Regions from separate parts of the Streptomyces sp. NPDC058279 genome, predicted to be linked through region 2. Evidence: predicted binding sites of a transcription regulator. Region 2 holds the regulator's gene; the other holds the start of a gene.
What was found. Region 2 encodes HrcA, which represses chaperone genes, less so after heat shock. Its sites were predicted from a motif close to TTNGCACTCNGNNNNNCNGAGTGCNAA; they were not measured.
Positions count from the first base shown of each region.

Region 1: the regulator HrcA is predicted to act here: its motif matches at 14,697-14,723, upstream of groL (chaperonin GroEL).

Region 1 covers NZ_JBHVYA010000010.1:112,919-129,596, forward strand. Annotated here, with positions in the region: gene ACFVXJ_RS20480 (flavin reductase family protein) at 1-81, opposite strand, end outside; gene cdgB (diguanylate cyclase CdgB) at 358-2,079, shown strand; gene ACFVXJ_RS20490 (CBM35 domain-containing protein) at 2,148-3,185, shown strand; gene ACFVXJ_RS20495 (1-phosphofructokinase family hexose kinase) at 3,193-4,116, opposite strand; gene nagA (N-acetylglucosamine-6-phosphate deacetylase) at 4,218-5,381, opposite strand; gene ACFVXJ_RS20505 (ROK family protein) at 5,381-6,313, opposite strand; gene ACFVXJ_RS20510 (extracellular solute-binding protein) at 6,487-7,833, shown strand; gene ACFVXJ_RS20515 (DUF3263 domain-containing protein) at 7,904-8,140, shown strand; gene otsB (trehalose-phosphatase) at 8,174-9,025, shown strand; gene ACFVXJ_RS20525 (trehalose-6-phosphate synthase) at 9,444-10,880, opposite strand; gene ACFVXJ_RS20530 (glucosyl-3-phosphoglycerate synthase) at 10,999-11,949, opposite strand; SAM riboswitch class I at 12,168-12,326, shown strand; gene thrC (threonine synthase) at 12,344-13,639, shown strand; gene ACFVXJ_RS20540 (MoaD/ThiS family protein) at 13,681-13,959, shown strand; gene ACFVXJ_RS20545 (cold-shock protein) at 14,358-14,564, shown strand; gene groL (chaperonin GroEL) at 14,889-16,511, shown strand; gene ACFVXJ_RS20555 (helix-turn-helix domain-containing protein) at 16,607-16,678, opposite strand, start outside.
Region 2 covers NZ_JBHVYA010000002.1:492,309-506,825, reverse strand. Annotated here, with positions in the region: gene rpsT (30S ribosomal protein S20) at 42-308, opposite strand; gene lepA (translation elongation factor 4) at 507-2,372, shown strand; gene ACFVXJ_RS07095 (AMP-dependent synthetase/ligase) at 2,612-4,498, shown strand; gene hemW (radical SAM family heme chaperone HemW) at 4,531-5,763, shown strand; gene ACFVXJ_RS07085 (DUF3097 domain-containing protein) at 5,898-6,701, opposite strand; gene ACFVXJ_RS07080 (MBL fold metallo-hydrolase) at 6,730-7,455, opposite strand; gene hrcA (heat-inducible transcriptional repressor HrcA) at 7,622-8,638, shown strand; gene dnaJ (molecular chaperone DnaJ) at 8,639-9,778, shown strand; gene ACFVXJ_RS07065 (nitronate monooxygenase) at 9,981-11,072, shown strand; gene ACFVXJ_RS07060 (16S rRNA (uracil(1498)-N(3))-methyltransferase) at 11,069-11,815, shown strand; gene ACFVXJ_RS07055 (histidine triad nucleotide-binding protein) at 11,953-12,312, shown strand; gene ACFVXJ_RS07050 (ribonuclease Z) at 12,316-13,221, shown strand; gene ACFVXJ_RS07045 (PfkB family carbohydrate kinase) at 13,432-14,517, shown strand, end outside.

The DNA.
Region 1 (16,678 bases), on a different contig from region 2:
CGGGGTGTCGGCTGCGGCAGCGGGTTCCAGGGTCGTCTTCGGCACGCCTGGAACGCTAGTCTCGCTCTCCCGCGCGCACATCGGGCCCTGGTCCGAAGCGCGTACGGGCCCCCGGTCCTAGGACCGCGCGTATCGTTTGCCCGCGGAAAGGGGAGGGAGCGCTCCCAGTGGTGGCGGAGGCTCTCGTGCCTTTTCAGGACACGTTCTTCATCTCATGTGACTTGAGTCACAGACGGCAAGATTTGTTGACCCTGTGTACCTGCCGCACAGCTCACTGTGATTCAGTGGACGGGACACCGCAACGAACCGCCGATGACACACCTGGAGTTGCTGTCGAGGTCTCGGGGAGAGCGAACAATGGAGACCGAGTCGGAGCCGTACGTCCGTCTTGCGACCCTGCGGCAGCTGCACCGGGTGGTGGCCGACCTCAATACGGCCCGTAGCCTGGCGGACACTCTGCAGACCGTCGTGGACGGCATCGTCGCGGGCCTCGGTTACGAACTCGCCTGCGTCAACCTCGTACGCCCTGACGGGGATCTGGTCGTGGCCGCCTTCGCAGGTGACCCGGCCGCCGAGGCCCTGATCACCGGCCGCGTCGGCTCCCGCCTGTCCTGGGAACGGCGGCTGACGATGGGTGAGAACTGGGACGGCCTCCGCTTCATCCCGCACACCGAGGGCTGGGTCCTGCTGGAGGACGACGTGCCCCAGTGGCACACCGAGGGTCCCGATCCCCGCTTCGCGGACGAGTGGCATCCCGAAGACCGGCTCTACGCCCCCATGTATGCGTCCGGCGGGGAACTTCTGGGTGTCATTTCGGTGGACAGACCGCGCAACGGCCGCCGGCCGGGCGCGTGGGGGCGCGAGGCGCTCCAGATGTACGCCTTCCAGGCGGCGATTGCGATCAGTAACGCGCGGCTGCGCGCCAACATGCAACGGGCCCTGGTCCGGCTGGAGCGGGAGCAACAGGCGTTGCGCGCCAGCGAGGAGTCGTTCCGTCAGGCTTTCGAGTACGCGCCCAGCGGTATGGCCATCGCCGAGATGGGCGGTGACCAGCACGGCCGGCTGCTGCGGACCAACGACGCGCTGTGCCGGCTGCTGGGCCGGCCGGCCTCCGTACTGCGCCGGTACTCCTTCTCCGACCTGGTCCACCCCGAGGACATCGGCACGCTGCTGCGCACCTCGGCCGAGGGCGGCCGGGCCGAGCTGCGGCTGGGCCGGCGCGACGGGACGTACGTGTGGGTCTCGCTGCGCAACTCCGTGGTCGCGGACGCCGCCGACGGGCCGCGGTTCCTGCTCACCCACGTCGAGGACATCGAGGAGCGCAAGCGGCACGAGCTCCAGCTCGCGCACCGGGCCAGCCACGACGCGCTGACCGGCCTGCCCAACAGCGCCGAGCTGCGCTCGCGGCTCGGGGCGCGGCTGTGCCGCCGGCCACAGTCGGTGCGGGCGACGGCCGTGGAGGCGCTGGACGCGGCCTTCGAGGGGCGTCCGGAGGCGGGAGGTGGTGCCGCCGAGCACGGCTTTCCCCCCGACGGGTACGGCGGCGCCCCCTTCGAAGGGGGCGTGGGGCAGCAAGTGGGGCCGGTCGCGGGCGCGGGACCGGGGACGGGACCGGGGGAGGTGGGCCCGTACGACCACCATGTGCACACCGTCGCACCCGCCACCGACATCGACGACGGGACGAAGGGGCTCGCGGTGCTCTTCTGCGACCTCGACGGCTTCAAGTCGATCAACGACCGGTTCGGTCACCACACGGGCGACGCGGTGCTGATCGAGGTCGCCCGGCGGCTGACGACGGGCGTGCGCGACGGTGACACGGTCGCCCGGCTCGGCGGTGACGAGTTCGTCGTCCTCGCCGACGGGCTGGGCGCGGCCGACGCCGCCGACCTGGCCGTCCGGCTGCGGAACGCGATCATCCCGCCGATCCGGGTGGACGGCCGCGCGGTCCGCGTCGGGGCGAGTTTCGGCATCGGTTGGGCCAGCTGCGGCATGTCCGCGGACGAGGTGCTGCGCTCCGCCGACCAGCGGATGTACATCGAGAAGAGGTCTCGCTCCAAGGCCCACCGCCGGGCCGGCTGAGCCGATCGGCCGCCCGTGGGCGCACGTGTTCGGGGTAGGCTCCCGTGGGTCGAAAGGAGTGACCTGCGATGACGACGCCCGCGAACAGCGGTCCGCACGGCGGGGCGAACCAGCCCGAGGACGAAGATCCGTTCGGCTACCTCTACGCGGACGGCCAGGCCGCCGGTGCCACCCCGCCCGGTTCCCCCGGCGGGTACGGATACCCCGGGCCCGCGGCCGGGGGGCAGGGCGGAGCGCAGCCCGGTGTCCCCCGTACCTCGTACAACCAGGTGCGCACGGTCGGCGACCGGCGCGGCCAGCGCGGTGCCGTCCCGTACCAGCAGGGGCCGGCGCAGCCGGGCCCGCAGGGCTACCAGGCCCAGTACCAGGCTCCCGAGGCGCTCCAGGCCGGTGGCTACGGCGTTCCGCAGCAGCAGACGCAGTCCCAGCCGCTCCCCGGCGACGACGGCCACGGTGGTCACGGCGGGCGCGGCGGTGGCGGCGGGTCGAGTCGGCGCGGGCTGCTCATCGCGGCGGTCGCGGTGGTCGCCGCCGTGGCGATCGGCATCGGCGCGGCCCTGGCCTTCGGCGACAAGGGCAAGGACAAGGACAAGAACCAGGCGAACGGCCAGAACCAGCAGTCGGCCGCCCCGCAGAACTCCGGGAGTCCGAAGGCGAGCGGTTCCCCGCAGCCGTCGGAGGGCCCGCTGCCCAAGGCGGACGCCTCGGGTGCGGGCATGACCCTGACGGGCGGCGCGGCGCTGACGAGCACGGTGCCCGGTGCGAAGAGCACGGGCGGCCAGTACGTCGGCAACTTCAACCAGCCCGGCGCGGCGCTGACCTGGACCCTGGACGTGGCCAAGGCGGACACGTACGCGGCCTACATCAGTTACTCCGTTCCCGGCAATGACGCGAACACCACGCTCACCGTCAACGGCGAGAAGCAGAGCCGGCCGATAAACATGAAGAACTTCGCCAAGGCCAAGCCGGGCGAGTGGGACAAGTGGACGTACACGTACTCGCTGGTGGACCTGAAGAAGGGTCCGAACACCATCAAGATGTCGTGCGAGACGGGCAACCAGTGCGAGATCATCATCGACCAGCTCTGGCTCCAGAAGCCGCCGTAGCGGCTCCTCACGCCTGAGCGTGCGTGACCGTCACCGACCCCCGTACCTGTTCGTAGGTGCGGGGGTCGAACTCTCCCGCCGCCGGGGCATGGACGGTGGCCGCCGAGAGGGCGACGGCGCGGGTCAGGCGGGCGGGCCAGTCCAGGCCCTCGGTGAGTGCCGAGAGCAGGCCCGCGACGGCGGAGTCGCCGGCGCCGGTGGGGTTGCCGGCCAGCGGGCGGGGCGGCGCGGCCTGCCAGGTGCCGTCGGCGGTGGCGGCGAGCAGCCCCGCCGGGCCGAGGGAGGTGACCACCGCGTGGGCGCCGCGCCGGCGGGCGTCGCGGGTGGCGGGCAGCGGGTCGCGGGAGCCGGTCAGTTCGGCCAGCTCGGCCGCGTTCGGTTTGATCATCTCGGGGCGGGCGGCGACACCGCGGCGCAGCGCCTCGCCGCTGGTGTCGAGGAGTACGGGGACCCCGGCCGCGCGGGCGGTGCGGACGAGCACGGCGTACGCGCCCACCGGTACGCCCGGCGGCAGGCTGCCGCAGAGGGCGACCGCGCGGGCCCCGTCCAGGAGTTCCTCGTAGCGGGACTGGAAGCGCGCCCATTCCGCGGGAGTGATCTGCGGGCCCGGTTCGTTGAACTGCGTGGTGTCGCCGGAGGCTTCGTCGACCACCGCGAGCGTGCGCCGGGTCGCGCCGGCGCAGGGCAGCAGGGCGTCCGTCACGCCGGCGTCGGCGGCCAACAGTTCCCGTACGACCGCGCCCACCGCGCCGCCCGCGAAGCCGGTCGCCGTGACCTTGTGGCCGAGGGCGGCGAGTACCCGGGCGACGTTGACGCCCTTGCCGCCGGGGCGTTCGGTCGCGCCGGTGACCCGGTGCGAGGTGTGCGGGAGCAGTCGCGGCACCCGGTAGGTGACGTCGAGCGCGGTGTTGAGGGTCACGGTGAGGATCATGGTCAGCCCCGGTCTTGGTGTGTGCCGGGATCATGCCAAACCGCGGGCCGTCCGCCCAGTCCGGCGGGCGACGGCCCGTTGCCCGCCGGCCGATCGGCCGCTCAGCGGCCGGGGCCGCCACCGGGGTTGACGATCCATTCGCCGCGCCGCATGACGCCCCGCAGCGCGAACTCGGCGTCCAGGACCACGAGGTCGGCGTACTTGCCGGGCTCCAGCGAGCCGACCCGGTCGTACAGGCCGATCAGTTTGGCCGGATTGGCGGAGATCGCCTGGACCACCGACTCGACGGGCAGCTTGTCGACGGTCACCGCGCGCTTGAAGGCGGTGTCCAGGGTCAGCGTGGAGCCGGCGATGGAGCCGCCTTCCACGAGGCGGGCGACGCCGTCCTTGACCTCGACCTCCAGCGGCCCGAGGTGGTAGGTGCCGTCGCCGAAGCCGGCCGCGTCCATCGCGTCGGTGATCAGCGCGACGCGGTGGGCGCCCGCGTGGTGGAAGGCCAGTTCCAGCATCGCCGGGTGCAGGTGCGTGCCGTCGTTGATCAGCTCGACGGTGACCCGTTCGTCCTCCAGGAGCGCGGCGATCGGGCCGGGGGCGCGGTGTTCGAGGCGGGGCATCGCGTTGTAGAGGTGGGTGGCGACGGTGGCGCCCGCGTCGATGGCGCGGCGGGTCTGGTCGTAGGTGGCGTCGGTGTGGCCGATCGCGGCGATGACCCCGTGCTCGGCCAGCAGGCGTACGGAGTCCAGGCCGCCGGGGAGCTCGGTGGCGAGGGTGACCATCCGGGCGGCGCCGTGCGCGGCGTCGACCAGTTTGCGGACCTCGGCCGGGTCGGGGTCGCGCAGCAGTTCCGCCTTGTGGGCGCCCTTGCGGCAGGCGTTGATGAAGGGTCCCTCGAAGTGGATGCCCGCGATCTCGCCCTGCTGGGTCAGTTCGGCCAGCAGCCCGGCGCGGCGGGCGAGTTCGTCGAGTTCGCCGGTGACGGTGGAGGCGACGAGGGTGGTGGTGCCGTGCTCGCGGTGGGTGCGTACGCCCTTGAGGACCTCCTCGGCGGTGCCGGAGGTGAACGAGGCGCCGCCGCCGCCGTGGTTGTGCATGTCCACGAAGCCGGGGACGATCCAGTGCCCGGCCAGGTCGGTGACCGGGGTGTCGGGGGAGGCGCTGCCGGCGATCCGCTCGCCGTCGACGATGACCCGGCCGCCCGCCACGGTCCCGGTGGGCAGCACCACCTTGGCACCGGACAGAACAGTGCTCTGTGTGCTTGCGGCCATCAGGCAGGTACCTCCGTGGCGAGTAGGTCCCAGGCGAGCAGCCCTGCGCCCAGGCATCCGGCGGTGTCCCCGAGGGCGGCCGGAACGATCTCGGGCAGTCGCTGGAACGTCACGCGTTCCTCCACGGCCGTCCGAAGTGGTGTGAACAAGGTTTCCCCCGCCTCCGCGAGGCCGCCACCGATGATCACCGTGCGCGGGTCCAGCAGGGTGATCGCGGTGACCAGCCCGTCGGCGAGGGCGCCGATGGCGGTGAGCCACACCTCCCGGGCGCGGGTGTCGCCGGACTCGACGGCCTTGGCGCAGTGCGCGGCGTCCGCGTCGGGGTCGCCGGAGGCGGCGGCCCAGGCGCGGCTGACGGCGGAGGCGGAGGCGAGGGTCTCCAGGCAGCCGTGTTGGCCGCAGCCGCAGGCCGGTCCGCCGGGGCGGACCACGATGTGGCCGATCTCGCCCGCGTAGCCGTGGGCGCCGGCCTCGATGCGGCCGGCCAGGCCGATGGCGCCGGCGATGCCGGTGCCGAGCGGAACGAACAGGAACCGGTCGGCACCGCGTCCCGCGCCGATGCGGCCTTCGGCGAGGCCGCCCGTGCGCACGTCGTGCCCGAGGGCCACCGGGATGCCGCCGAGGCGGGCGCCGAGCAGGTCCCGCATCGGTACGTCGCGCCAGCCCAGGTTCGCCGCGTAGACGGCGGTCCCGCGTTCGGCGTCGACGATGCCCGGCACCGCGACACCGGCGGCCGAGGCGGCCCGGCCGAGGTGTGCGCGGCCGTGGGCGAGGAGGTCGGCGGCGAAGTCGAGGATCGTCTCGACGACGGCCCCGGGGCCCCGCTCGCGGCCGGTGGCGCGGCGCGCCTCGTGCAGCAGGGTGCCGTCCTCGGCGATGAGGGCGGCCTTCATCCCGGTGCCGCCCACATCGAGGGCGATGACGTGTTTCACGGGTTTCACAGAGGACAGTCTCGCGTGCTGGGGAGGCAAAGGTCTAGTCCATTGGGGGGAATGTTGAGCCGCCATACAAATCCGGGGGCGCGCTCCGGCAACGGTCCGGACACGGTCCGGGCGAGCGGCGCGTTCCGGATGTGAAGCAGCCGGAAAGTGGTGTAGACCTTACGATGAATAGTAGGTACGACAAGGGGTGGATCAGAACTGTGAAGGGCCGTTACCTGAGCCTGGCCGCGACCGGGGCCGCGCTCTGCCTGACCGCCGTGACGCTGACGGGCTGCGGAGCCCTCGGCCTCACCGGGAACAACGAGGTGACCCTCCGGGTCGTGGCGGCCGACTACGGCGACAATCCGCAGAACTCCTCCGCCGCCTACTGGAAACAGCTCGGGGACTCCTTCGAGAAGACCCACCCCGGGATCAACGTCGAGGTCAGCGTCTACTCCTGGACCGAGGTCGACGCCAAGGTCGCCGAGATGGTCAAGGCCCACAAGGCCCCCGACATCGCGCAGATCGGCGCCTACGCCGACTACGCGGAAGCCGGGAAGCTCTACTCCGCCGAGGAACTGCTCTCCGTGCAGACCGAGGCCGACTTCCTCGGCCCGCTCGCCGACGCCGGCAAGGTCAAGCACACCCAGTACGGCATGCCCTTCGTGGCCAGCACCCGGCTGCTCTTCTACAACGAGAAGCTGCTCAGCGACGCCGGCGTCATACCCAAGGACGGCAAGGCCGGCTGGCAGCCCAAGAGTTGGGCGGACCTGGAGGCGGCCGCCAAGAAGCTCAAGGCCGCCGGCGTCCCGACCCCCTTCGCGCTGCCGCTCGGCCGCGAAGAGGCCCAGGCCGAGTCGATGATGTGGATGCTGTCGGGCGGTGGCGGCTACACCGACAACGAGGACAGCTACGAGATCGACTCGCCCGAGAACGTCAAGACCTTCGAGTTCCTGCGCGACAGGATGGTCGGCCAAGGCCTCACCGGCCCCGTGGAGCCCGGCAAGCTCGACCGCCAGGCCGCCTTCGACGCCTTCGCGCGCGGCGAGGTCGGCATGCTCAACGGCCACCCGACGCTGCTCAAGCAGGCCGGCGAGAAGGGGATCAAGTTCGGCATGGTGCCCATGCCGACGGCCGACGGCACCGACCACCCGACGATGGGCGTCGCCGACTGGGTCATGGCCTTCAAGAACGGCCACAAGGCGCAGACGGGCAAGTTCCTCGACTACCTCTACGAGGCGAAGAACGTGACGGCCTTCACCAACAAGTACGACCTGCTGCCCGTGACCACCAGCGGCTACCGGGCCATGGAGGCGGCGGCGGCCGGCGGCGGCGGCTCCGCGCCGCAGCTCAAGACCTTCCTGACGGCGCTGCCGACCGCGCGGCTGTACCCCGTCGGCAAGAAGTCGTGGGCCGGGGTGAGCGAGGACGTCAAGCAGAACATCGGCAAGGTGGTCCAACCGGGCGGTCAGCCGGAGAAGGTGCTCGGGGACATCGCCGACGCGGCGCGCAAGGCGGACGGCAACCGCTGAGCGGGCCGGGCCCCCGGTTCGCCGCCGGTCCGCCCGCGGGCGTGTCGGTGGGCGGCGTTAATCTGGCGGTATGACGGACGACGGGCGCTTGACGGCCACCGAGGCCGCCGTGCTCGCGTACGAGGGACGCACCTGGTCGGGGCCCGGAGCCAAGGAACGGGCCATCCGCGAAGGGCTGGGGATGACCCCGGTCCGCTACTACCAGCTGCTCAACGCCCTGATGGACGACCCGCGGGCACTGGAGCACGCGCCGGGCACGGTCAACCGGCTCCGGCGCATCCGCGCGGCACAGCGGGCCCGGCGATAGCAGTCGTACGACTGGACCGTTAGGGTCTTCCCCATGGGGAGCCATGCGCACGAAACGCCGATGCCCGTGCCCGCCACCGCCGCCGGACGGGAGGGACTCGAAGCCCTCCTCCGCGCGCCGCGCCGATCCGTCGTAGCCCTCGACTTCGACGGCACCCTCGCCGACATCGTTCCCGACCCCGACCAGGCGCGCGCCCACCCGGACGCCGTACCGGCGCTGGCCGCGCTCGCGCCGCAGGTGCTGGCCGTGGCCGTCGTCACCGGCCGGCCGGCCGGGGTCGCCGTCCGCAAGGGGGGCTTCGCGGAGGTTCCCGGCCTGGAACACCTCGTCGTCCTCGGGCACTACGGGGCCGAGCGGTGGGACGCCGTCAGCGGGCTCGTCCACGCGCCCGCCGAGCACCCGGGGGTGGCGGCCGTACGGGCCGAGCTGCCGGGGTTCCTGGAGTCGATCGGGGCCTGGCGCGGGACCTGGATCGAGGAGAAGGGCCGGGCGCTGGCCGTCCACACCCGGCGCGCCGAGGACCCGGAGGCGGCCTTCGAAGCCCTGCGGGAGCCGCTGGCGGAGCTGGCGGCGCGGCACGGGCTGATGGTGGAGCCGGGGCGGGCCGTGCTGGAGCTGCGGCCGCCGGGGATGGACAAGGGCGTCGCCCTGACGGAGTACCTGGAGGAGGTCGGCGCGGAGGCGGTGCTGTACGCGGGGGACGACCTGGGGGACCTCGCGGCGTACGCCGCCGTCGAGAAGCGGCGGGCGGAGGGGGTGCCGGGGCTGCTGGTGTGCAGCTCCTCGGAGGTCCCGGAGCTGGCCTCCCGGGCGGACCTGGTCCTGCCGGGGCCGGCGGAGGTCGCGGCGTTCCTGGCGGCCTTGGCGGTGGCCCTGCGGGGCTGAGCGGGGCCCTGCGGGGCTGCCCGGGCGGGGTGCCGAGGTGCCGCTGCGCGGAGCCGTCCCGCCGGGCGGGGTCCCGGGGTGCCGCTGCGCGGAGCCGTCCCCTACCCGCCCTTCCACCGTTCCCTGGGCCCTGCCCAGACCCGCGCCTCAAACGCCGGCGGGGCTGAAAGCAACGCCGGCCGGGGCCGAGAGGCCCGGCTCCGCCTGGGAAGCGAGCGTCGGGGTTGCATTTTCAGCCTCGCCGGCGTTTGAGGCGCGGGGTGCGGGGCGGAGCCCCGCCAGACCCGGGCGGAGCCCGGGGGCGCTTGCGCGGCGGCGCCGCAGACGATCAGGCCCGGCCCGGGTCCGGGCACGGTCAAGGGCCCCGCCCGGGCAAGGGCATGGTCAGGAGCGCGGCCCCGCCCGGGGAAGGGCGGCGTCAGGCCTCGCGGAGGGCCGAGAGCTGGGCCGTGAACCAGGCCGTCGGCGGCAGCGACGTGGCCGCCGCGGCCAGGCGCTTCGTGCGTTCCGCCCGCTCCGCCTCCGGCATCGACAGCGCCGCGTGCAACGCCGCCGCCGTCTCCGAGACGTCGTACGGGTTCACCGTCAGCGCGTCCGAGCGGAGCTCCTCGTACGCCCCCGCCCCCGTCGACAGCACCAGCGCGCACCCCGCCTCCGACACCACCGGGATCTCCTTCGCCACCAGGTTCATGCCGTCCCGCACCGGGTTCACCAGCGCCACGTCCGCCATCCGGTACGCCGCCAGCGACCGCGCGAAGTCGTCCTCCACCGACACCAGCACCGGCTGCCAGTCCGCCGTCCCCAGCTCCGCGTTGATCTCCGCCGCCAGGTCCCGCACCGCCGCCGTGTACTCCCGGTACACCGCCAGGTCCTGCCGCGAGGGGTACGCCGAGGCCATGTGCACCACCCGCTCGCGCCACTGCGGGTACGTCGTCAGCAGCTCCCGGTACGCCAGCAGGCCGCGCAGGATGTTCTTGGACAGCTCCGTCCGGTCCACCCGGACGATCGTCTTGAGGTCCCCGACCTCCGCCCGCAGCCCCGCCAGCTTGTCGTCGACCTCCGGCCGGTGCGCCAGCGCCCGCAGGTCGTCGCCGTCCACGCCCAGCGGGAACGCGCGCACCTCGGTCGTGCGTCGTGCCCACACCGACTCCCGCCGGTGCTCCACGGTCCCCTCCCGGACCTCCTCCGCGCTGCCCTCCGCCCCGTCGAACGGCATCGCCGACAGGAACGCCCGCGCCCATTCCCCGGTGTGGAAGCCCAGCAGGTCCGCCCCGAGCATCCCCCAGGTCAGCTCCTCCACCACGTACCGCGGCAGCATCCGCAGCACGTCCGGCGAGGCCCACGGGGTGTGCGTGAAGTGCGCGATCCTCAGGTCGGGCCGCAGCACGCGCAGCATGCCCGGCACCAGCGCCAATTGGTAGTCCTGCACCAGCACGGCCGCGCCCTCGTCGGCCTCCGCCGCCAGCGCGTCCGCGAAGGCCCGGTTGTAGAGGACGTACGCGTCCCAGCGCCGCCGGAACTCCGCGTCGAAGACCGGCTCGCGCGGGATGTCGTACAGGTGGTGGTGGGTGAACCACAGCACCGAGTTCGCGATGCCGTTGTACGCGGCGTCGTACACGGCGGGATCGATGTCCAGCATCCGGACGCCGGGTTCCGAGACCCCGCGCCGCACCGCTTCCCGGTCGCCCTCCGACAGCGCCGCGCAGATCCACACCGCGTCCGGCTGCTCCGCGAGCGCCGCGGAGAGTCCGGAGACCAGACCGCCCCCGCCGCGCCGGGCGCCGAGGGTGCCGTCGGGGGCGTGGGCGTACGAGAGGGGGCCGCGGTTCGCGGCGACGAGTACCTGGGAAGCCATGCCGCGAACCTAACCCCGGCGCAGGCGCCTCAAACCCGTCGCCACGCCACTGCGCGTCACACGCCGAGCCGCGCCGCGTCCCGCCGCGCCGCGTCCCGCCGCGCCCCGCGACGCCGCGTCAGGCCACGCGACGGACCGCGTACTCCTCGACCTCCAGCATCGGCGGCCGTTCCTCGGTGTCCACGGCGTGCGTGCGCGGCACGAAGCCCTCCGGGCCCCGCTCGAACTGGGTCAGCGCGGGGCGGACCAGGTGCCCGCGCGAGAGCCGCAGCTGCGCCGTGCGGTAGATCGCCGCGGCCATCCGGCCGAGCGCCTGCCCGTCCTGGTGGCGGTGCAGCCGTACGCCGACGTCGACCTGCGCCAGCGCGTCCAGTCCGACCGTGTGCAGCGCGTCGACCAGCAGCCCCAGCTCCACGCCGTAGCCGACCGGGAAGGGGAGACGTTCCAGCAGGGAGCGCCGTACGGCGTACTCGCCGCCCAGCGGCTGGACGAAGCCGGCCAGCTGTGGCCAGTGCAGGTTCAGCAGGGGCCGGGCCACCAGCTCGGTGACGCGGCCGCCCTGTCCGGGCGCGTCGCCGAGCGGCCGGTCGTACATCGCCTTGACGAAGTGCACGTCCGGCTCGGTCAGCAGCGGCCCGAGGATGCCGGACACGAAGACGGAGGAGAAGTCCCGCAGGTCGGCGTCCACGAAGCAGACGATGTCGCCGGTGGTCGCGAGCAGCGAGCGCCACAGCACCTCGCCCTTGCCGGGCACCGCCGGGAGCCGCGGCAGGATCTCGTCGCGGTGCACCACCCGCGCGCCGGCCTTCGCGGCGACCTCGGCCGTACGGTCGCCCGACCCGGAATCGACCACGACCAGCTCGTCCACCAAGGGGACCGGCAGCCCCTCGATCAGATCGCGGCGGATCACCTCGACGATCGCGCCGACCGTGGCCTCCTCGTCGAGCGCGGGCAGCACCACGCTGACCGTCGCTCCCGACGCGCGCTTGCGGTCGAGCAGCTGGTCGAGCGGTCGGTCGGCGGCGGACCAGGAGCGGTCGGCCAGCCAGCGCTCCACCTCTTCCAGCACTTGGGGACTCCAGGGGATCGGTGACGGGACGGTGATCGGGCGGGTGGATCGGCAGGCGGTTTTCGGGCGAAATGTGATCCATCTCGCCGTTCGGACAGCTGTCTCAACCACCCGGGCCTTCGGTTACAGTCTTGAACAACGCGAAGGACCACGGCATGCCGGGGTCCTCGTGCACAAACGCCCGGACGCGCCATAGAGCGCGCGGCCCGGTGCCATACCGCTCATCCAGAGGGGCAGAGGGACACGGCCCGTTGAAGCCCCGGCAACCCTCCAGTCGGTTCTCGCGATCGCTCATCACGGCGACGTCAGCGAGGTCCCCGGCTAGGGAAGGTGCCAATTCCGTCTCATGGCGAAGTGCGCCATGGGGAAGATGAGGAGAAAGGGCCTCGCCATCATGGCTGCACAGACTGTCGCCACCTCTGCCGAATCCACCGGCACCTCTGTCGATCTCGGACCCGCCACCGGCCTTTCGTGTCGTGAGTGCGGTACCCGCTTCGAGCTCGGCCCGATCTTCGCCTGCGTCGAGTGTTTCGGACCGCTGGAAGTCGCCTACGACCTGCCCGCCGGTGACCCCGAGGCCCTGCGCGCCGCGATCGAGGCCGGTCCCGACAACATCTGGCGGTACGCCCCGCTGCTGCCCGTCCCCGCGGACGTGGCCGCCAAGCCGAACCTGAACCCGGGCTTCACGAAGCTCGTGGACGCGGCCAACCTGGCCAAGGAGCTCGGCGTCACCGGCAAGCTCTACGTCAAGGACGACTCCGGCAACCCGACGCACTCCTTCAAGGACCGTGTCGTGGCCATCGCCGTCGAGGCCGCCCGCGCCTTCGGCTACACCACCCTCTCCTGCTCCTCCACGGGCAACCTGGCCGGCGCCGTCGGCGCCGCGGCCGCCCGCGCCGGCTTCCGGTCCTGCGTGTTCATCCCGCACGACCTGGAGCAGGGCAAGGTCGTGATGGCCGGTGTCTACGGTGGCGACCTCGTCGGCATCGAGGGCAACTACGACGACGTCAACCGCTTCTGCTCCGAGCTCATCGGCGACCCGCTGGGCGAGGGCTGGGGCTTCGTCAACGTCAACCTGCGTCCGTACTACGGCGAGGGTTCCAAGACGCTCGCGTACGAGATCTGCGAGCAGCTCGGCTGGCGGCTGCCGGACCAGATCGTGATCCCCATCGCGTCCGGCTCGCAGCTGACGAAGATCGACAAGGGGCTCCAGGAGCTGATCAAGCTCGGCCTGGTCGAGGACAAGCCGTACAAGATCTTCGGCGCGCAGGCCGAGGGCTGCTCGCCCGTGTCGACCGCCTTCAAGGCCGGTCACGACGTGGTGCGCCCGCAGAAGCCGAACACGATCGCCAAGTCGCTGGCGATCGGCAACCCGGCGGACGGCCCGTACGTCCTGGACATCGCGCGCCGCACCGGCGGTTACGTCGAGGACGTCAACGACGAGCAGGTCGTCGAGGCCATCAAGATCCTCGCGCGGGCCGAGGGCATCTTCGCCGAGACCGCCGGCGGTGTGACCGTCGGCGTGACGAAGAAGCTCATCGAGAACGGGCAGCTCGACCCCTCGCTGACCACGGTCGTCCTCAACACCGGTGACGGCCTCAAGACCCTGGAGGCGGTGGCCTCGGACAGCGGCCAGACCGCCACCATCCGCCCCAGCCTGGACGCGTTCCGCGCCGCCGGCCTGGCCTGAGGCCCGACCCACCCCCCTGTTCCCGGAAAGGCAGTAGCGCCATGAGCGTCAACGTCCGCATCCCCACCATCCTGCGCACCTACACCGGCGGCCAGGCCGAGGTCCCCGCCGAGGGCACGACCCTCTCCGAGGTCATCGAGTCCCTGGAGAAGAACCACCCGGGCATCTCCGCCCGCGTCCTGGACGACCAGGGCAAGCTGCGCCGCTTCGTGAACGTCTACGTCAACGACGACGACGTGCGCTTCGAGGGCGGCCTGCAGACGGCGACGCCGGACGGCGCGGGAGTCTCGATCATCCCCGCCGTGGCGGGCGGCTGCTGACCACCGGACCGGCGATACCAGACGTCACAGAATTGCCCCCTCCGCTAAAAGCGGAGGGGGCAATTCTGGTTGATTGGGCGCGGTAGGGTTGGGGAAGTCCCCTCCGCTGTTCTTGCCCGCCGCATATGAGCGGGCCACCGGATGGTTGACATTGAGTCAACATGCGAGCCTGGTATGGGCCTTTGGTGCCGGATGTCGGGCCCGAGTTGCCCGGGAATATGCCTAAATTTCGCTTGATTTCCCCATTCCTTCTTGTCCGGAATTCTCGTCGGAATGACCTGTTGCAGACAGCACCGGTGCGGATACATTCAGCCGCGGTCGAGGCGTTCCGGCGCAAGTTCTGACCCGGGTCCGCGAAGTGCGGTCCTGCGCAAGGGCCAGTAATAGGGGAGTTAGGCATGGCTCAGGGCACCGTCAAGTGGTTCAACGCGGAGAAGGGCTACGGCTTCATCGCGGTCGACGGTGGTGCGGATGTGTTCGTCCACTACAGCGCCATCCAGATGGACGGGTACCGCACCCTTGAAGAGGGTCAGCGGGTCGAGTTCGAGATCTCGCAGGGCCAGAAGGGTCCTCAGGCGGACATGGTCAAGCTCGCACTCGGCTGACCCGGCGCGATCGACCACCGACGCAACAGGTCTCAGGACCACACACGCACGAGGGGCCCACATCCCGGACACGGGATGTGGGCCCCTCGTGCGTCCCCGACCGGGGACTTCGCCCGGCGTTGCCCGAAGCCGCTTGCACTCGACGGGGTCGAGTGCTAATCATTGGCGTTAGCACTCTCCAGTCGAGAGTGCTACTGAAACGAGGACCGGGTCGGTGAGGCCCGAGGGTCCGGCGGGAAGGAACCGTCGGGCTCGCAGGCCGTCCGTCGCGGGCGCGGGCGCGGTCCAGGAGCAATCCACCCCAGTCCTGGAGGACCACTTCAGATGGCCAAGATCATTTCGTTCAACGAGGAGGCCCGGCGCGGTCTCGAGCGTGGCATGAACCAGCTCGCCGACGCCGTCAAGGTCACCCTTGGCCCCAAGGGTCGCAACGTCGTCCTTGAGAAGAAGTGGGGCGCCCCCACGATCACCAACGATGGTGTCTCCATCGCCAAGGAGATCGAGCTCGAGGACCCGTACGAGAAGATCGGCGCCGAGCTGGTCAAGGAAGTCGCCAAGAAGACGGACGACGTCGCGGGCGACGGTACGACCACCGCCACCGTGCTGGCCCAGGCGCTGGTCCGCGAGGGCCTGCGCAACGTGGCCGCCGGCGCCAACCCGATGGCCCTCAAGCGTGGTATCGAGAAGGCCGTCGAGGCCGTCTCCGCCGCCCTGCTCGCGCAGGCCAAGGATGTCGAGACCAAGGAGCAGATCGCTTCGACGGCCTCCATCTCCGCCGCCGACACCCAGATCGGCGAGCTCATCGCCGAGGCCATGGACAAGGTCGGCAAGGAAGGCGTCATCACCGTCGAGGAGTCCCAGACCTTCGGTCTGGAGCTTGAGCTCACCGAGGGTATGCGCTTCGACAAGGGCTACATCTCGGCGTACTTCGCCACCGACATGGAGCGTATGGAGGCGTCGCTCGACGACCCGTACATCCTGATCGTCAACTCCAAGATCGGCTCGGTCAAGGACCTGCTGCCGCTCCTGGAGAAGGTCATGCAGTCCGGCAAGCCGCTGCTGATCATCGCCGAGGACGTCGAGGGCGAGGCCCTGTCGACCCTGGTCGTCAACAAGATCCGCGGCACCTTCAAGTCCGTCGCCGTCAAGGCCCCGGGCTTCGGCGACCGCCGCAAGGCCATGCTCGGTGACATCGCCATCCTCACGGGCGGCACCGTCATCTCCGAGGAGGTCGGCCTCAAGCTCGAGAACGCCGGTCTCGACCTGCTCGGCCGCGCCCGCAAGGTCGTCATCACCAAGGACGAGACGACCATCGTCGACGGCTCCGGTGACAGCGACCAGGTCCAGGGCCGCGTCAACCAGATCCGCGCCGAGATCGAGAACTCCGACTCGGACTACGACCGCGAGAAGCTCCAGGAGCGCCTCGCGAAGCTGGCCGGCGGCGTGGCCGTCATCAAGGCCGGTGCCGCGACCGAGGTCGAGCTCAAGGAGCGCAAGCACCGCATCGAGGACGCCGTTCGCAACGCGAAGGCGGCCGTCGAAGAGGGCATCGTCGCCGGTGGTGGCGTGGCCCTGCTCCAGGCATCCTCGGTCTTCGAGAAGCTGGAGCTCACCGGTGACGAGGCGACCGGCGCCAACGCCGTGAAGCTCGCCCTGGAGGCCCCGCTCAAGCAGATCGCCGTCAACGGTGGCCTGGAGGGTGGCGTCGTCGTCGAGAAGGTGCGCAACCTCCCGATCGGCCACGGCCTGAACGCCGCGACCGGCGAGTACGTCGACATGATCGCCGAGGGCATCATCGACCCGGCGAAGGTCACGCGCTCCGCGCTGCAGAACGCCGCGTCGATCGCCGCGCTGTTCCTGACCACCGAGGCCGTCATCGCCGACAAGCCCGAGAAGGCCGGCGCCGGTGCGCCGGGCGGCATGCCGGGCGGTGACATGGACTTCTGATCGGCCCCGGCTGATCGGCTGTTCATCACGCTTCACGTTCGAGGGCGGCACCCCCACCGGGGGTGCCGCCCTCGGGCGTTTGCGCGGCGCGCCGCTCAAGCGGCCGGCCGCGCGACGAACCTGACCTCTTCCTGGTCCTCGCCGAGGGCGATGTTCAGCGAGGCGTC
Region 2 (14,517 bases):
GAGGGCCCGCTGGATCCCTACCCGGCGATCACATCAGGAGCTCAGCCCTGGAGGGTGGCAACCTTGGTGGCCAGCGCCGACTTCTTGTTGGCGGCGGCGTTCTTGTGGATGACACCCTTCGAGACAGCCTTGTCGAGCGCACGCGCGGCGGCACGGGAAGCCACGGTGGCCTTCTCGACGTCACCGGCGGCCACGGCCTCGCGGGCCTTGCGGATCGCGGTCTTGAGCGAGGACTTGACGGCCTTGTTGCGCAGGCGCGCCTTCTCGTTCGTCTTGTTCCGCTTGATCTGGGACTTGATGTTCGCCACGAAAGAGCCTTTTCAGGTTCAGAGTTTGATCTTCGGATTGTGTCCCGGACGGTGAGAGGCCATACGAGACACAGCTGCCCAGGCTACCAGGCACGCTCCGGGCAGCCCAAACCGAGCGCACTGCGCCGGCCATGGGACCATGGGACTCTGCATATACGAGACCACGTTCCGACTGCGACCCGAGAATCAGGACACTGCGTGCCCGCGATCCCCAGCCACGTGCCCGAGCCGAGCCGTACCGACCCGGCGCTGATCCGCAATTTCTGCATCATCGCGCACATCGACCACGGCAAGTCGACCCTCGCCGACCGGATGCTCCAGCTGACCGGCGTCGTCGACCAGCGGCAGATGCGCGCCCAGTACCTCGACCGCATGGACATCGAGCGTGAGCGCGGCATCACGATCAAGTCGCAGGCGGTCCGCCTGCCCTGGGCGCCCACCGAGGGGCCGGGCAAGGGCAACACGCACATCCTGAACATGATCGACACGCCCGGCCACGTCGACTTCACGTACGAGGTCTCGCGCTCCCTCGCGGCCTGCGAGGGCACGATCCTCCTCGTCGACGCCGCCCAGGGCATCGAGGCGCAGACCCTCGCCAACCTGTACCTGGCGATGGAGAACGACCTCGCGATCGTCCCCGTCCTGAACAAGATCGACCTGCCGGCCGCGCAGCCGGAGAAGTTCGCCGAGGAGCTCGCGAACCTGGTCGGCTGCCGGCCCGAGGACGTGCTGCGCGTCTCCGCGAAGACCGGCATGGGCGTCGACGCGCTGCTCGACAAGGTCGTCGCCACCGTCCCGGCCCCGGTCGGCGTCAAGGACGCCCCCGCCCGCGCGATGATCTTCGACTCGGTCTACGACTCGTACCGCGGTGTCGTGACCTACGTCCGTGTCGTCGACGGCCAGCTCAACAAGCGTGAGCGCATCCGGATGATGTCCACCGGCGCCACGCACGAGCTGCTGGAGATCGGTGTCTCCTCCCCGGAGATGACCCCGGCCGACGGCATCGGCGTCGGTGAGGTGGGTTACATCATCACCGGCGTGAAGGACGTCCGTCAGTCCAAGGTCGGTGACACGATCACCAGCCTGCACAACGGCGCGACCGAGGCCCTCGGCGGCTACAAGGACCCGAGGCCGATGGTCTTCTCGGGCCTGTACCCGCTGGACGGCTCGGACTACCCGGACCTGCGCGAGGCCCTGGACAAGCTCCAGCTCAACGACGCCGCGCTCGTCTACGAGCCGGAGACCTCGGCGGCGCTCGGCTTCGGCTTCCGCGTCGGCTTCCTCGGCCTGCTGCACCTGGACGTGGTCCGCGAGCGGCTGGAGCGCGAATTCGGCCTCGACCTGATCGCGACCGCCCCCAACGTGGTCTACCGCGTGGTGCTGGAGGACGGCAAGGAAGTCACCGTCACCAACCCGAGCGAGTTCCCCGAGGGCAAGATCTCGGACGTGTTCGAGCCGGTCGTGCGGGCCACGATCCTCGCGCCCAGCGAGTTCATCGGCGCGATCATGGAGCTGTGCCAGACCCGCCGCGGCACCCTGCTCGGCATGGACTACCTCTCCGAGGACCGGGTCGAGATCCGCTACACGCTCCCCCTCGCGGAGATCGTGTTCGACTTCTTCGACCAGCTGAAGTCCAAGACGCGCGGTTACGCCTCCCTCGACTACGAGCCCACCGGCGAGCAGTCCTCCAGCCTGGTCAAGGTCGACATCCTGCTGCACGGCGACAAGGTCGACGCCTTCTCCGCCGTCTGCCACAAGGACGCCGCCTACGCCTACGGGGTGCGGCTCGTCGCCAAGCTGCGCGAGCTCATCCCGCGCCAGGCGTTCGAGGTGCCGATCCAGGCGGCCGTCGGCTCCCGCGTCATCGCCCGCGAGACCATCCGCGCCATCCGCAAGGACGTCCTCGCGAAGTGCTACGGCGGTGACATCTCCCGTAAGCGGAAGCTGCTGGAGAAGCAGAAGGAAGGCAAGAAGCGGATGAAGATGGTCGGCTCCGTGGAGGTCCCGCAGGAAGCCTTCATCGCCGTCCTCTCCAGCGACGAGTCCGCCGGCAAGAAGAAGTAGCCGGCCGGCGACACCGGTCATGACAAACGGGCCCACATGCGGACGCATGCGGGCCCGTTTCGTTATGAACCGGCCGCCCGCCGCCCCTTACGCGCGGGCCGGGCGGCCTTTAGTCTGATCACTGCTCGATGGTTACTCGCCAGTCACAAACTCGCCAACAGCACGTGCGCAGGTCCCCACCCCGCCAGCCCCAAGCGCCCCACGCCCACGCTGCCGCGTGGACCGGTCCGGAGGATGTCGTGAGCGACACACAGACCTTGATCGAGAACCGCCCGCCCACCGTGGCGGCCCTCTTCCTGGAGCGTGTCGCCGCCACGCCGGACGGGGAGGCGTACCGGTACCCGGTCCCCTCCGCCAACGGCGGGCCCGACGCGTGGAAGTCGCTGAGCTGGGGCCAGGCCGCCGAGCGGGTGTTCGCCATCGCCGCCGGCCTGGCCGACCTCGGCCTGGGCCCGGAGGACCGGGTCGCGCTCGCCTCGAACACCCGGGTCGAGTGGATCCTGGCCGACCTCGGCGTGATGTGCGCCGGCGCCGCGACCACCACCATCTACCCCAGCACCAACGCGGAGGAGTCGGCGTTCATCCTGGCCGACTCCGAGAGCCGGGTGCTGATCGCCGAGGACGCCAAGCAACTGGCGAAGGCCCGCGCCCACCGCGCCGACCTGCCCCGCCTCGCCCACGTCGTCGTCCTGGACGCCGAGGACGCCCTGGCCGCGGACGGGGACCCGGAGGGCTGGGTCCTCTCCCTCGACGCCCTGGAGGCGCGCGGCGCGGAGTACCTGGCCAAGCACCCCGAGGCGGTCAAGGAGCGGATCGCCTCGATCACCCCGGACCAGCTCGCCACGCTGATCTACACCTCCGGCACCACCGGTCGCCCCAAGGGCGTGCGGCTGCCCCACGACAACTGGTCCTACATGGCCAAGGCGACCGTGGCCACCGGCATGATCCACGCGGACGACGTCCAGTACCTGTGGCTGCCGCTGGCCCACGTCTTCGGCAAGGTGCTCACCTCCGGCCAGATCGAGGTCGGGCACGTCACCGCGGTCGACGGCCGCATCGACAAGATCATCGAAAACCTGCCGGTGGTGCAGCCGACCTACATGGCGGCCGTCCCGCGCATCTTCGAGAAGGTCTACAACGGCGCCGCCGGCAAGGCCCGGGCCGCGGGCGGGGCCAAGTACAAGATCTTCAAGTGGGCCGCCGAGGTGGCGCGCGAGTACGCGAGGACCCGGCAGGACAACTACCGGCGCACCGGAAGCACGAAGGTCCCCGCCGGACTCGCCGCCAAGCACAAGATCGCCGACGCGCTCGTCTACTCCAAGCTCCGCGAGGCGTTCGGCGGCAAGCTGCGCGCCGCCGTCTCCGGCTCCGCCGCCCTCGCACCCGAGATCGGCTACTTCTTCGCGGGCGCCGGCATCCACATCCTGGAGGGCTACGGACTCACCGAGTCCAGCGCCGCCTCCTTCGTCAACCCCGGCGAGGCGTACCGCACCGGCACCGTCGGCAAGCCGCTCCCCGGCACCGAGGTCCGCATCGCCGACGACGGCGAGATCCTGCTGCGCAGCCCCGGCATCATGGAGGGCTACCACCGGCTGCCCGACAAGACCGCCGAGGTGCTGGAGGCGGACGGCTGGCTGCACACGGGCGACATCGGCGAGCTCTCGCCCGACGGCTACCTGCGCATCACCGACCGCAAGAAGGACCTGATCAAGACCTCGGGCGGCAAGTACGTGGCCCCGGCGGAGGTCGAGGGCCAGTTCAAGGCGATCTGCCCGTACGTCTCCAGCATCGTCGTCCACGGCGCGGACCGGAACTTCTGCTCGGCGCTGATCGCACTCGACGGCCCGGCGATCCTGACCTGGGCGGCCGAGCACGGCCTGGAGGGCAAGACGTACGCCGAGGTCGCGGCGGCGCCCGAGACGAACCGGCTGATCGAGACGTACGTACAGACCCTCAACGAGGGCCTCCAGCGCTGGCAGACGATCAAGCAGTTCCGGCTGCTGCCGCGCGACCTGGACGTCGAGCACGGCGACCTCACTCCCAGCCTCAAGCTGAAGCGGCCCGTCGTCGAGCGCGAGTTCAAGCACCTCATCGACGAGATGTACGCCGGGGCCAACGAAGCGTAAACGACCATGGGGCAGTGCGGGACAATGGGCCCATGCCTTCCGCACTGCCCGACGGTGAACCCATGCCCGAAGACGGCTCCCTGCCGGCGCACGCCCTGGCGGGTGCCGAGGACCGACCGCTCGGGTTCTACCTGCACGTCCCGTACTGCGCCACGCGCTGCGGCTACTGCGACTTCAACACCTACACGGCGACCGAGCTGCGGGGCACCGGAGGCGTGCTCGCCTCCCGGGAGAACTACGCCGACACCCTGATCGACGAGGTCCGCCTCGCCCGCAAGGTGCTCGGGGACGACCCGAGGGCCGTGCGCACGGTGTTCGTGGGCGGCGGTACGCCGACGCTGCTGCCGGCCGCCGACCTCGTACGGATGCTCGCGGCGATCCGGGACGAGTTCGGCCTGGCCCCGGACGCCGAGATCACCACGGAGGCCAACCCGGAGTCGGTGAACCCGGAATACCTGGCCGAGCTGCGCGCGGGCGGGTTCAACCGGATCTCCTTCGGCATGCAGAGCGCCAAGCAGCACGTCCTGAAGGTGCTGGACCGTACGCACACCCCCGGGCGCCCGGAGGCGTGCGTGGCGGAGGCGCGGGCGGCGGGCTTCGAGCACGTGAACCTGGACCTGATCTACGGCACGCCGGGGGAGTCCGACGAGGACTGGCGGGCGTCGCTGACGGCCGCGCTGGGGGCCGGCCCGGACCACATCAGCGCCTACGCGCTGATCGTGGAGGAGGGCACGCAGCTCGCGCGGCGGATCCGGCGCGGCGAGGTCCCGATGACGGACGACGACGTGCACGCCGACCGGTACCTGATCGCCGACGCGGTCATGGCGGAGGCCGGGTACCACTGGTACGAGGTGTCGAACTGGGCCACGTCCGAGGCCGGGCGGTGCCTGCACAACGAGCTGTACTGGCGCGGCGCCGACTGGTGGGGCGCTGGGCCGGGGGCGCACTCGCACGTGGGCGGGGTGCGGTGGTGGAACGTGAAGCATCCGGGGGCGTACGCCGCCGCGCTGGCGGAGGGGCGGTCACCGGGGGCGGGGCGGGAGCTCCTGTCGGAGGAGGACCGGCGGGTGGAGCGGATCCTGCTGGAGCTGAGGCTGGTGGACGGCGTGCCGTTGTCGCTGCTCGCGGGAGCCGGTCTCGCGGCGTCGCGGCGGGCGGTGGCGGAGGGGCTGCTGGCGCCCGAGCCGTACGAGGCGGGGCAGGCCGTGTTGACGTTGCGGGGGCGGTTGCTGGCCGACGCGGTGGTCCGGGACCTGGTCGACTGAGGTCGGGCGGGGCGGGGCGGGGCGTTCGGCTGCGGCGCCGCGACGCTGCGCGGCCTCGGCTGCGCCGGGCTTTCGGGGCTCCGCCCCGGACCCCGCGCCTCAATCGCCGGCGAGGCTGGATTTGGCCCCGCTGATCAGGCGGGGGCCGTGACGTGGTCGATGAGGTGTTCCACCGCGCCGAGGAGGGTGGGGTCGAGGTCCTTGTAGGACGTCACGCGGGACAGGATGTGCTGCCAGGCCGCGCCGGTGTTCGGGGGCCAGCCCAGGGCCTGGCAGATGCCCGTCTTCCAGTCCTGGCCCGGGGGGATCACCGGCCAGGCCTGGATGCCCAGGGCAGACGGTTTCACCGCCTGCCAGACGTCCACGTACGGGTGGCCCACCACCAGGACGTGCGGGGACGTCACCGAGGCCGCGATGCGGGACTCCTTCGAGCCCGGCACCAGGTGGTCGACCAGCACGCCCAGCCGGGCGTCCGGCGCGGGGGCGAAGTCCGCCACGATCGCGGGGAGGTCGTCGATGCCCTCCAGGTACTCCACGACCACGCCCTCGATCCGCAGGTCGTCGCCCCAGACCCGCTCCACCAGCTCCGCGTCGTGGCGGCCCTCGACGTAGATCCGGCCCGCCCGCGCCACCCGCGCCCGCGCCCCGGGGACGGCCACCGAGCCCGACGCGGTACGGGCGGGCGCCGCCGCCGCGCGAGCCGGGCGGGTCAGGGTGACCACCGCGCCGTCCAGCAGGAACCCGCGGGGCTCCAGCGGGAAGGCACGGCGCTTGCCGAAGCGGTCCTCCAGGGTCACCGTGCCCGCCTCGCAGGCCACCACCGCGCCGCAGAAGTCGATGCCCGCCACCTCCACCACCAGCCCGGGGTCGGCCGGAACCTCCGGCACGGCCTTGGCGCGCTTCCACTGCGGGGTCAGATCGGGGGAGTACTCACGCATCCGGCCGACGGTACGAGAGAGCCCGCGCTCACGCGCCCGACACGCCGAACCGCCCCGCGAGTGTGGCGCGTTGCGCACGGACGAAGGCCGCGTCGACCACCGCTCCGTGACCCGGCACGTACAGCGCGTCGTCGCCGCCGAGCGCGAGCAGCCGGTCCAGCGCGGCCGGCCATCGCGCCGGGACCGCGTCCGGGCCCGCCTGCGGTGCGCCCGACTCCTCCACCAGGTCCCCGCAGAAGACGACCTCCTGCCCGCCCGGCACGAAGACCGCCAGATCGTGCCGGGTGTGGCCCGGCCCGACGTTCGCCAGCAGCACCTGCACCCCGCCCAGCTCCAGCGTCCACTCGCCCGACACCAGGTGCCGCGGCAGCGGCATCAGGTCCGCCGCCTCGGCGGCCTCCGCCGCCGCCAGTCCCTGCCGGACCGCGTCCTCCCGCAGGGCGTCCCGGTCCAGCGCGAGGTGCGCGTCCAGCCCGACCGCACCGTAGAACTCGGCCCCCGAGAAGGCGGAGCCCCCCAGTACATGATCGAAATGTCCGTGCGTGAATGCGATATGGGTCACGTGGCGACCGGTCAGTCGCTCCGCCTCCGCCCGGATGTCCGCGCCCTCGCGGACACAGGAGCCGGGGTCGATCAGAAGGACCGACTCGTCCCCCACCACCAGCCCCACCGTGCAGTCCCACACCGGCAGTCGGCGTCTTCCGGCCCGCCCGGTCAGCCGTTCCCAGCCCGCCTCTTCCCAACGCACGTCCATGCGGGGACGCTACCCTGGCGGGCCGCCCTTGCCTCCGGCGTACTACCCGGCCGTACACTGACCGGGGGATCTCTGGCACTCGGATGCACAGAGTGCCAACACGGCCCGCCCCGGGCCGGCCGGAAACGACCGCAGCGACGACCCACCGCACTGGAGGTGTGCACGAGTGCTCAGCGAACGCAGGCTCGAAGTGTTGCGCGCCATCGTCCAGGACTACGTGGGGACGGAGGAGCCGGTCGGATCCAAGGCGCTCACCGAACGCCACCGGCTCGGCGTCTCCCCGGCGACGGTCCGCAACGACATGGCCCTGCTGGAGGAGGAGGGGTACATCGCCCAGCCCCACACCAGCGCCGGGCGCATCCCCACCGACAAGGGCTACCGGCTCTTCGTGGACAAGCTGGCGGGGGTCAAGCCGCTGTCGACGCCCGAGCGCCGGGCCATCCAGAACTTCCTCGACGGCGCCGTCGACCTCGACGACGTCGTGGGGCGCACGGTGCGGTTGCTCGCGCAGCTCACCCGGCAGGTCGCCGTCGTCCAGTACCCGAGCCTGACCCGTTCCACCGTCCGGCACGTGGAGCTGCTGTCCCTGGCGCCCGCGCGGCTGATGCTCGTACTGATCACGGACACCGGACGGGTCGAACAGCGGCTCGTCGACTGCCAGACCCCCTTCGCGGAGACTTCGCTCGCCGACCTGCGGGCGCGCCTCAACAGCCGGGTCGTCGGCCGTCGCTTCACCGACGTGCCGCCGCTCGTGCAGGACCTTCCGGAGTCCTTCGAGGCCGAGGACCGGGCGACGGTCAAGGCCGTCCTCGCGACCCTGCGGGAAACGCTGGTGGAGGAGGCGGAGGAACGGCTGATGATCGGCGGTACCGCCAACCTCACGCGATTCGGACATGATTTCCCCCTGACGATCAGGCCGGTGCTGGAAGCGCTGGAGGAGCAGGTCGTGCTCCTCAAGCTGCTGGGCGAGGCCAGTGAGTCGGGGATGGCCGTGAAGATCGGGCATGAGAACGCCTACGAGGGGCTGAACTCCACGTCGGTCGTCTCGGTCGGTTACGGTTCGGGCGGCGAAGCAGTCGCCAAACTCGGCGTGGTCGGACCGACCCGCATGGACTACCCCGGAACGATGGGAGCGGTACGCGCAGTGGCACGTTACGTCGGACAGATCCTGGCGGAGTCGTAAGTGGCCACGGACTACTACGCCGTTCTCGGCGTGCGCCGCGACGCATCGCAGGACGAGATCAAGAAGGCATTCCGTCGCCTCGCGCGCGAACTCCACCCGGACGTGAATCCGGACCCGAAGACGCAGGAGCGCTTCAAGGAGATCAACGCGGCCTACGAGGTCCTCTCGGACCCGCAGAAGAAGCAGGTCTACGACCTCGGCGGCGACCCGCTGTCCTCCTCGGGCGGTGGCGGCGGCGCGGGCGGGTTCGGGGCGGGCGGCTTCGGCAACTTCTCCGACATCATGGACGCCTTCTTCGGCCAGGCGTCGCAGCGCGGACCGCGCTCGCGCACCCGCCGCGGCCAGGACGCCATGATCCGCCTCGACCTGGAGCTGGACGAGGCGGCCTTCGGGACGACCAAGGACATCCAGGTCGACACGGCCGTCGTCTGCACCACCTGCTCCGGTGAGGGCGCCGCCCCCGGCACCTCCGCGCAGACCTGTGACATGTGTCGCGGTCGCGGCGAGGTGTCGCAGGTCACCCGGTCGTTCCTGGGCCAGGTCATGACCTCGCGACCCTGCCCGCAGTGCCAGGGCTTCGGCACCGTCGTCCCGACCCCGTGCCCCGAGTGCGCGGGCGACGGCCGGGTCCGCTCCCGCCGCAGCCTCACCGTCAAGATCCCGGCCGGGGTCGAGAACGGCACCCGGATCCAACTGGCGGGCGAGGGCGAGGTCGGTCCCGGCGGCGGCCCCGCCGGCGACCTGTACGTGGAGATCCACGAGCTGGCGCACCCGACCTTCCAGCGGCGCGGGGACGACCTGCACTGCACGGTCACCATCCCCATGACGGCGGCGGCCCTGGGCACCAAGTGCCCGCTGGAGACGTTGGACGGCCTGGAGGAGATCGACATCCGGCCCGGCACCGGATCCGGCCAGGCGATCCCGCTGCACGGCCGCGGCGTCACGCACCTGCGCGGCGGCGGCCGGGGCGACCTGATCGTCCACGTCGAGGTCACCACCCCCGGCAAGCTGGACGCCCAGCAGGAGGACCTGCTGCGCCAGCTGGCGAAGCTGCGCGGCGAGGAGCGGCCGATGGGCCAGTTCGCGCCGGGCCAGCAGGGTCTGTTCAGCCGCCTGAAGGACGCGTTCAACGGCCGCTGACCGGCCCGCCGCACCGCCTGTGAGCCCGGCCCGGGGACTGCCCCGGACCGGGCTCGCGGCGTTCGTGGACATGGGCCCGTGGTGAGCCCGCCGCGGGCCCGCACGGGGCACGCGGCGGCGTCGGACCCGTGCCGGGAAGCGGACTATGCCAGGCGAATGCCGTGATTCGGCCCGGTGCGCGGGACGTGGCACGATGCAGGGCATGTCCACCGCGCCGAACGGTCTCTCCCCGTACCCGATCGTGCAGGCCCCCATGGCGGGCGGCGCCTCCTGCCCGCCGCTCGCCGCCGCCGTGTGCGAGGCGGGCGGACTCGGTTTCCTGGCCGGCGGCTACAAGACCGCCGACGGGATGTACCAGGAGATCAAACAGCTCCGCGCGCTCACCCGGCGGCCCTTCGGCGTCAACCTGTTCATGCCGCAGACCGGCTACGTCGACCCGGCGGCCGTCGAGACGTACCGGGGCCAACTCGCCGGGGAGGCGACCTGGTACGAGGTGTCCCTCGCGCCGGACGACATCGTCGGCACCTGCGACGACGGCTACGACGCCAAACTCGCCACCCTCCTGGAAGACCCCGTCCCGGTGGTGTCCTTCACCTTCGGTTGCCCCCCGGCCGGCGTCCTGACCAGGCTGCGCGAGGTCGGCACGTACACCGTCGTCACCGTGACCGCCGTCGAGGAGGCCCGTACCGCCCAGGCCGCGGGCGCCGACGCGGTCTGCGTCCAGGGCGTCGAGGCGGGCGGCCACCAGGGCACCCACCGGGACGACCCCGAGACCGACGGCACGGCCGGCGTCGGCCTGCTCGTGCTCGTCACGGCGGTACGGGAGGCGGTGGCCCTCCCGATCATCGCGGCGGGCGGGGTGATGCGCGGGGCGCAGATCGCGGCGCTGCTCGCCGCCGGCGCATCGGCCGCCCAGCTCGGCACGGCCTTCCTGCCCTGCCCCGAGTCGGGCGCCGACCCCCAGCACAAGCGGGCGCTCACGAACCCGCTGTTCCCGCACACGGAACTCACCCGGGCCTTCTCCGGCAGGCCCGCCCGGGGCCTGGTCAACCGCTTCATGCGCGAGCACGGCCCGTACGCCCCGGCCGCCTACCCGCAGGTCCACCACCTGACCGCGGGGCTGCGCAAGGCGGCGGCCGCCGCCGGGGACCCGCAGGGCATGGCGCTGTGGGCGGGACAGGGGCACCGGCTGGCGCGGGCGCTGCCGGCCGGGGAACTGGTGGAGGTGCTGGCGGCGGAACTCGTCGAGGCACAGAGTGCGTTGAAGGTCACGCAGATGAGGAGAGCGTCATGACGGCCCCGGTGTTCGTGGTCGAGGAGGTCCCCGCGGGGCCCGAGTTCGTGCTGGACGGCCCGGAGGGACGCCACGCGGTGTCCGTGAAAAGGCTGAACCCCGGCGAGGACGTGGTCCTCACCGACGGGCGCGGCCACTGGGCGGAGGGCGTCGTCAAGGCCGCCGAGGGCAAGGACCGCCTCGTCGTCATGGATCTGGAATCCACCCAGGAGGAACCGGAACCGGCCGTCCGGATCACCGTCGTACAGGCGCTCCCCAAGGGCGACCGGGGAGAACTCGCGGTCGAGACCATGACCGAGACCGGGGTCGACGCGATCGTGCCCTGGCAGGCGTCCCGGTGCATCACCCAGTGGCGCGGCGAGCGGGGCGCCAAATCCCTCGCCAAGTGGCGGGCCACCGCGCGGGAGGCGGGCAAGCAGTCCCGCCGGGTGCGCTTCCCGGAGGTCGCCGAGGCCCTGTCCACGAAGCAGGTGGCGGCGCTGCTCGCCGAGGCCGATCTGGCCGTGGTCCTGCACGAGGACCGCGACACCCCCTCGGGCGCCCTGGCGACCGCCGAGTTGCCCACCGCCGGCTCCGTCGTCCTGGTGGTCGGACCGGAGGGCGGGGTCTCACCGGAGGAGCTCGCCGTCTTCGCGGCGGCCGGCGCCCACCCGTACCGGCTCGGCCCCTCGGTGCTGCGGACCTCCACCGCCGGTACGGCCGCGACGGCCGTGCTGCTGGCCCGGACGGGCCGCTGGTCCTGACGGCCGGCGCGGCGGCGGGGAGGGTTCGAGCCGGCCACGAGCCGGGAGATCACCGCGCCGGTTACGATGCCCCGGTCGACTCGACGTCCTGATCGACTCGACGTCCTGATCCGACGCACGGCACGAGAGGCGCAGCAATGGCCGGGGAACCGCAGGCGGACTGCCTGTTCTGCAAGATCGTGGAGGGGAAGATCCCGGCGACGATCGTCAGCGAGTCCGAGACGACCGTCGCCTTCCGCGACATCAACCCGCAGGCGCCCACCCACGTCCTTGTCATTCCCAAGGCGCACTACCCCGACGCCGCGTCCCTCGCCGCCGCCGAGCCGACGATCGCCGCCGACGTGCTCCGCGAGGCCGGGCGGATCGCCGCCGACGAGGAGATCGCCGACCACGGCTACCGGATCGTGTTCAACACCGGAGCCGGCGCCGGCCAGACCGTCTGGCACGCCCACGCGCACGTCCTCGGGGGTCGCGGCCTCCAATGGCCCCCCGGATAAGCCGTGTCCGTACGCGAGTTCGTGGTCCTGGGGACCGCCAGCCAGGTCCCCACCCGGGCCCGTAACCACAACGGCTACCTGCTGCGCTGGGACGGCGAGGGCATCCTCTTCGACCCGGGCGAGGGCACCCAGCGCCAGATGCTGCGCGCGGGGGTCGCCGCGCACGACATCGACCGGATCTGCGTCACCCACTTCCACGGTGACCACAGCCTCGGCCTCGCCGGGGTGATCCAGCGGATCAACCTCGACCAGGTCCCGCACCCCGTCACCGCGCACTACCCGGCCTCGGGGCAGAAGTTCTTCGACCGGCTCCGTTACGCCACCGCCTACCGGGAGACGGTGCGGCTGCGCGAGGAGCCGGTGGCCGAGGACGGGACGCTGGCGCGCGGGGCCTCGTACACGCTGGAGGCCCGGCGCCTCTCGCACCCCGTGGAGTCCTTCGGCTACCGGATCACCGAGCCGGACGGGCGCCGGATGGTGCCGGAGCTGCTGGCGCGGCACGGGATCAAGGGGCCGGACGTGGGCCGGCTCCGGCGCGAGGGCGTCCTGGGCGGGGTGACCTTGGACGAGGTCAGCGAGCACCGACCGGGGCAGCGGTTCGCCTTCGTGATGGACACCCGGCTGTGCGAGGGCGTGGACGCGCTCGCCGAGGGCTGCGACATGCTGGTGATCGAGTCGACGTTCCTCGACGAGGACGTGGCGCTGGCCACCGACCACGGCCACCTCACCGCCGGACAGGCGGCCCGGGCGGCCCGGGACGCGGGGGTCCGGCACCTGGTGCTGACGCACTTCTCGCAGCGCTACGCCGACCCCGCCGAGTTCGAGCGGCAGGCGCGGGCGGCCGGCTTCGAGGGTGAACTGACGATCGCCGCCGACCTGGTACGGGTTCCCCTGCCGAAGCGGACGTAGACCGGCGGCCGGACCGGGAGTGCCGGACCGGGCCTGGCGGGCGATCGGGGCGGTCGGGGCATCGGATCCGACCGGATCCGAGCGCTCATATGGTGATGTGGGTCACACTGGGTTCCGGTTCGTCCGTGCTCGGCACGGTGCCCGCCGCGGGCCCGGGCTCGGCGGCGAACCGCCCACCCCTGGGCCGCACACACGAAACGGGAGGACATCGTGACCACTCGGGAAAGCCGCACCAGCCCCGAGGCGAGACTGGACCCGCTCGGGCCGGTGCGCGATCCCCATGAACCCGGCTGCGACGTCTTCCTCACCGGCACCGTCTTCCTCGACATCATCTTCACGGGCCTGGACTCGGCCCCCGTCCGCGGTACGGAGTCGTGGGCGCGCGGCATGGGCTCCAGCCCCGGTGGAGTCGCCAACATGGCCGCCGCGCTGGCCCGCCTCGGCCTGCGCACCTCCCTGGCCGCGGCCTTCGGGGACGACCACTACGGCGAGTACTGCTGGGACGCGCTGGAACAGGGCGAGGGCATCGACCTGTCGATGTCCCGCAAGATCCCCGGCTGGCACAGCCCCGTCACCGTCTCCATGGCGTACGAGGGCGAGCGCACGATGGTCTCCCACGGGCACGAGCCGCCCCTCCCGGCGGGCCCCGGCCGATTCCCGCGGTGCCCGCCGCGCGCCCGGGCGGCCGTGGCCTCGCTCGGCCCGGGCGCCGGCGAGGAGTGGATCGCGCGGGCGGCCCGCCAGGGCTCCCGGGTCTTCGCCGACGTGGGCTGGGACGAGAGCGGCCGGTGGGACCTGGGGGCGCTGGCGGACCTGGAGCACTGCGAGGCGTTCCTGCCGAACGCGGGCGAGGCCATGCGGTACACCCGGACCGACTGCCCCCGCGCGGCGGCCCGCGCGCTGGCGGAGAGGGTGCCGGTGGCGGTGGTGACCATGGGCGCCGACGGCTCCTGCGCGGTGGACGGGCGCACCGGCGAGACGGCGGAGGTCCCCGGGATCACGGTGGACGCCCTGGACCCGACCGGGGCGGGCGACGTGTTCGTGGCGGGCTTCGTCACGGGCACCCTGGCGGGATGGCCGCTCGCGGACCGGCTGGCCTTCGCAGGACTCACGGCGGCCCTGTCGGTGCAGGAGTTCGGCGGCTCCCTGTCGGCCCCCGGCTGGCCCGAGGTCTCCCACTGGTGGCGCGCCGCCCCGGAGGACCTGCGGGACCGGTACGCCTTCCTGGACGCGCTGGTCCCCCCGGGCGCGCCGCCGGGTCCCCGCCGCCGGGCCGTCCCCACGATCGGCTTCCGG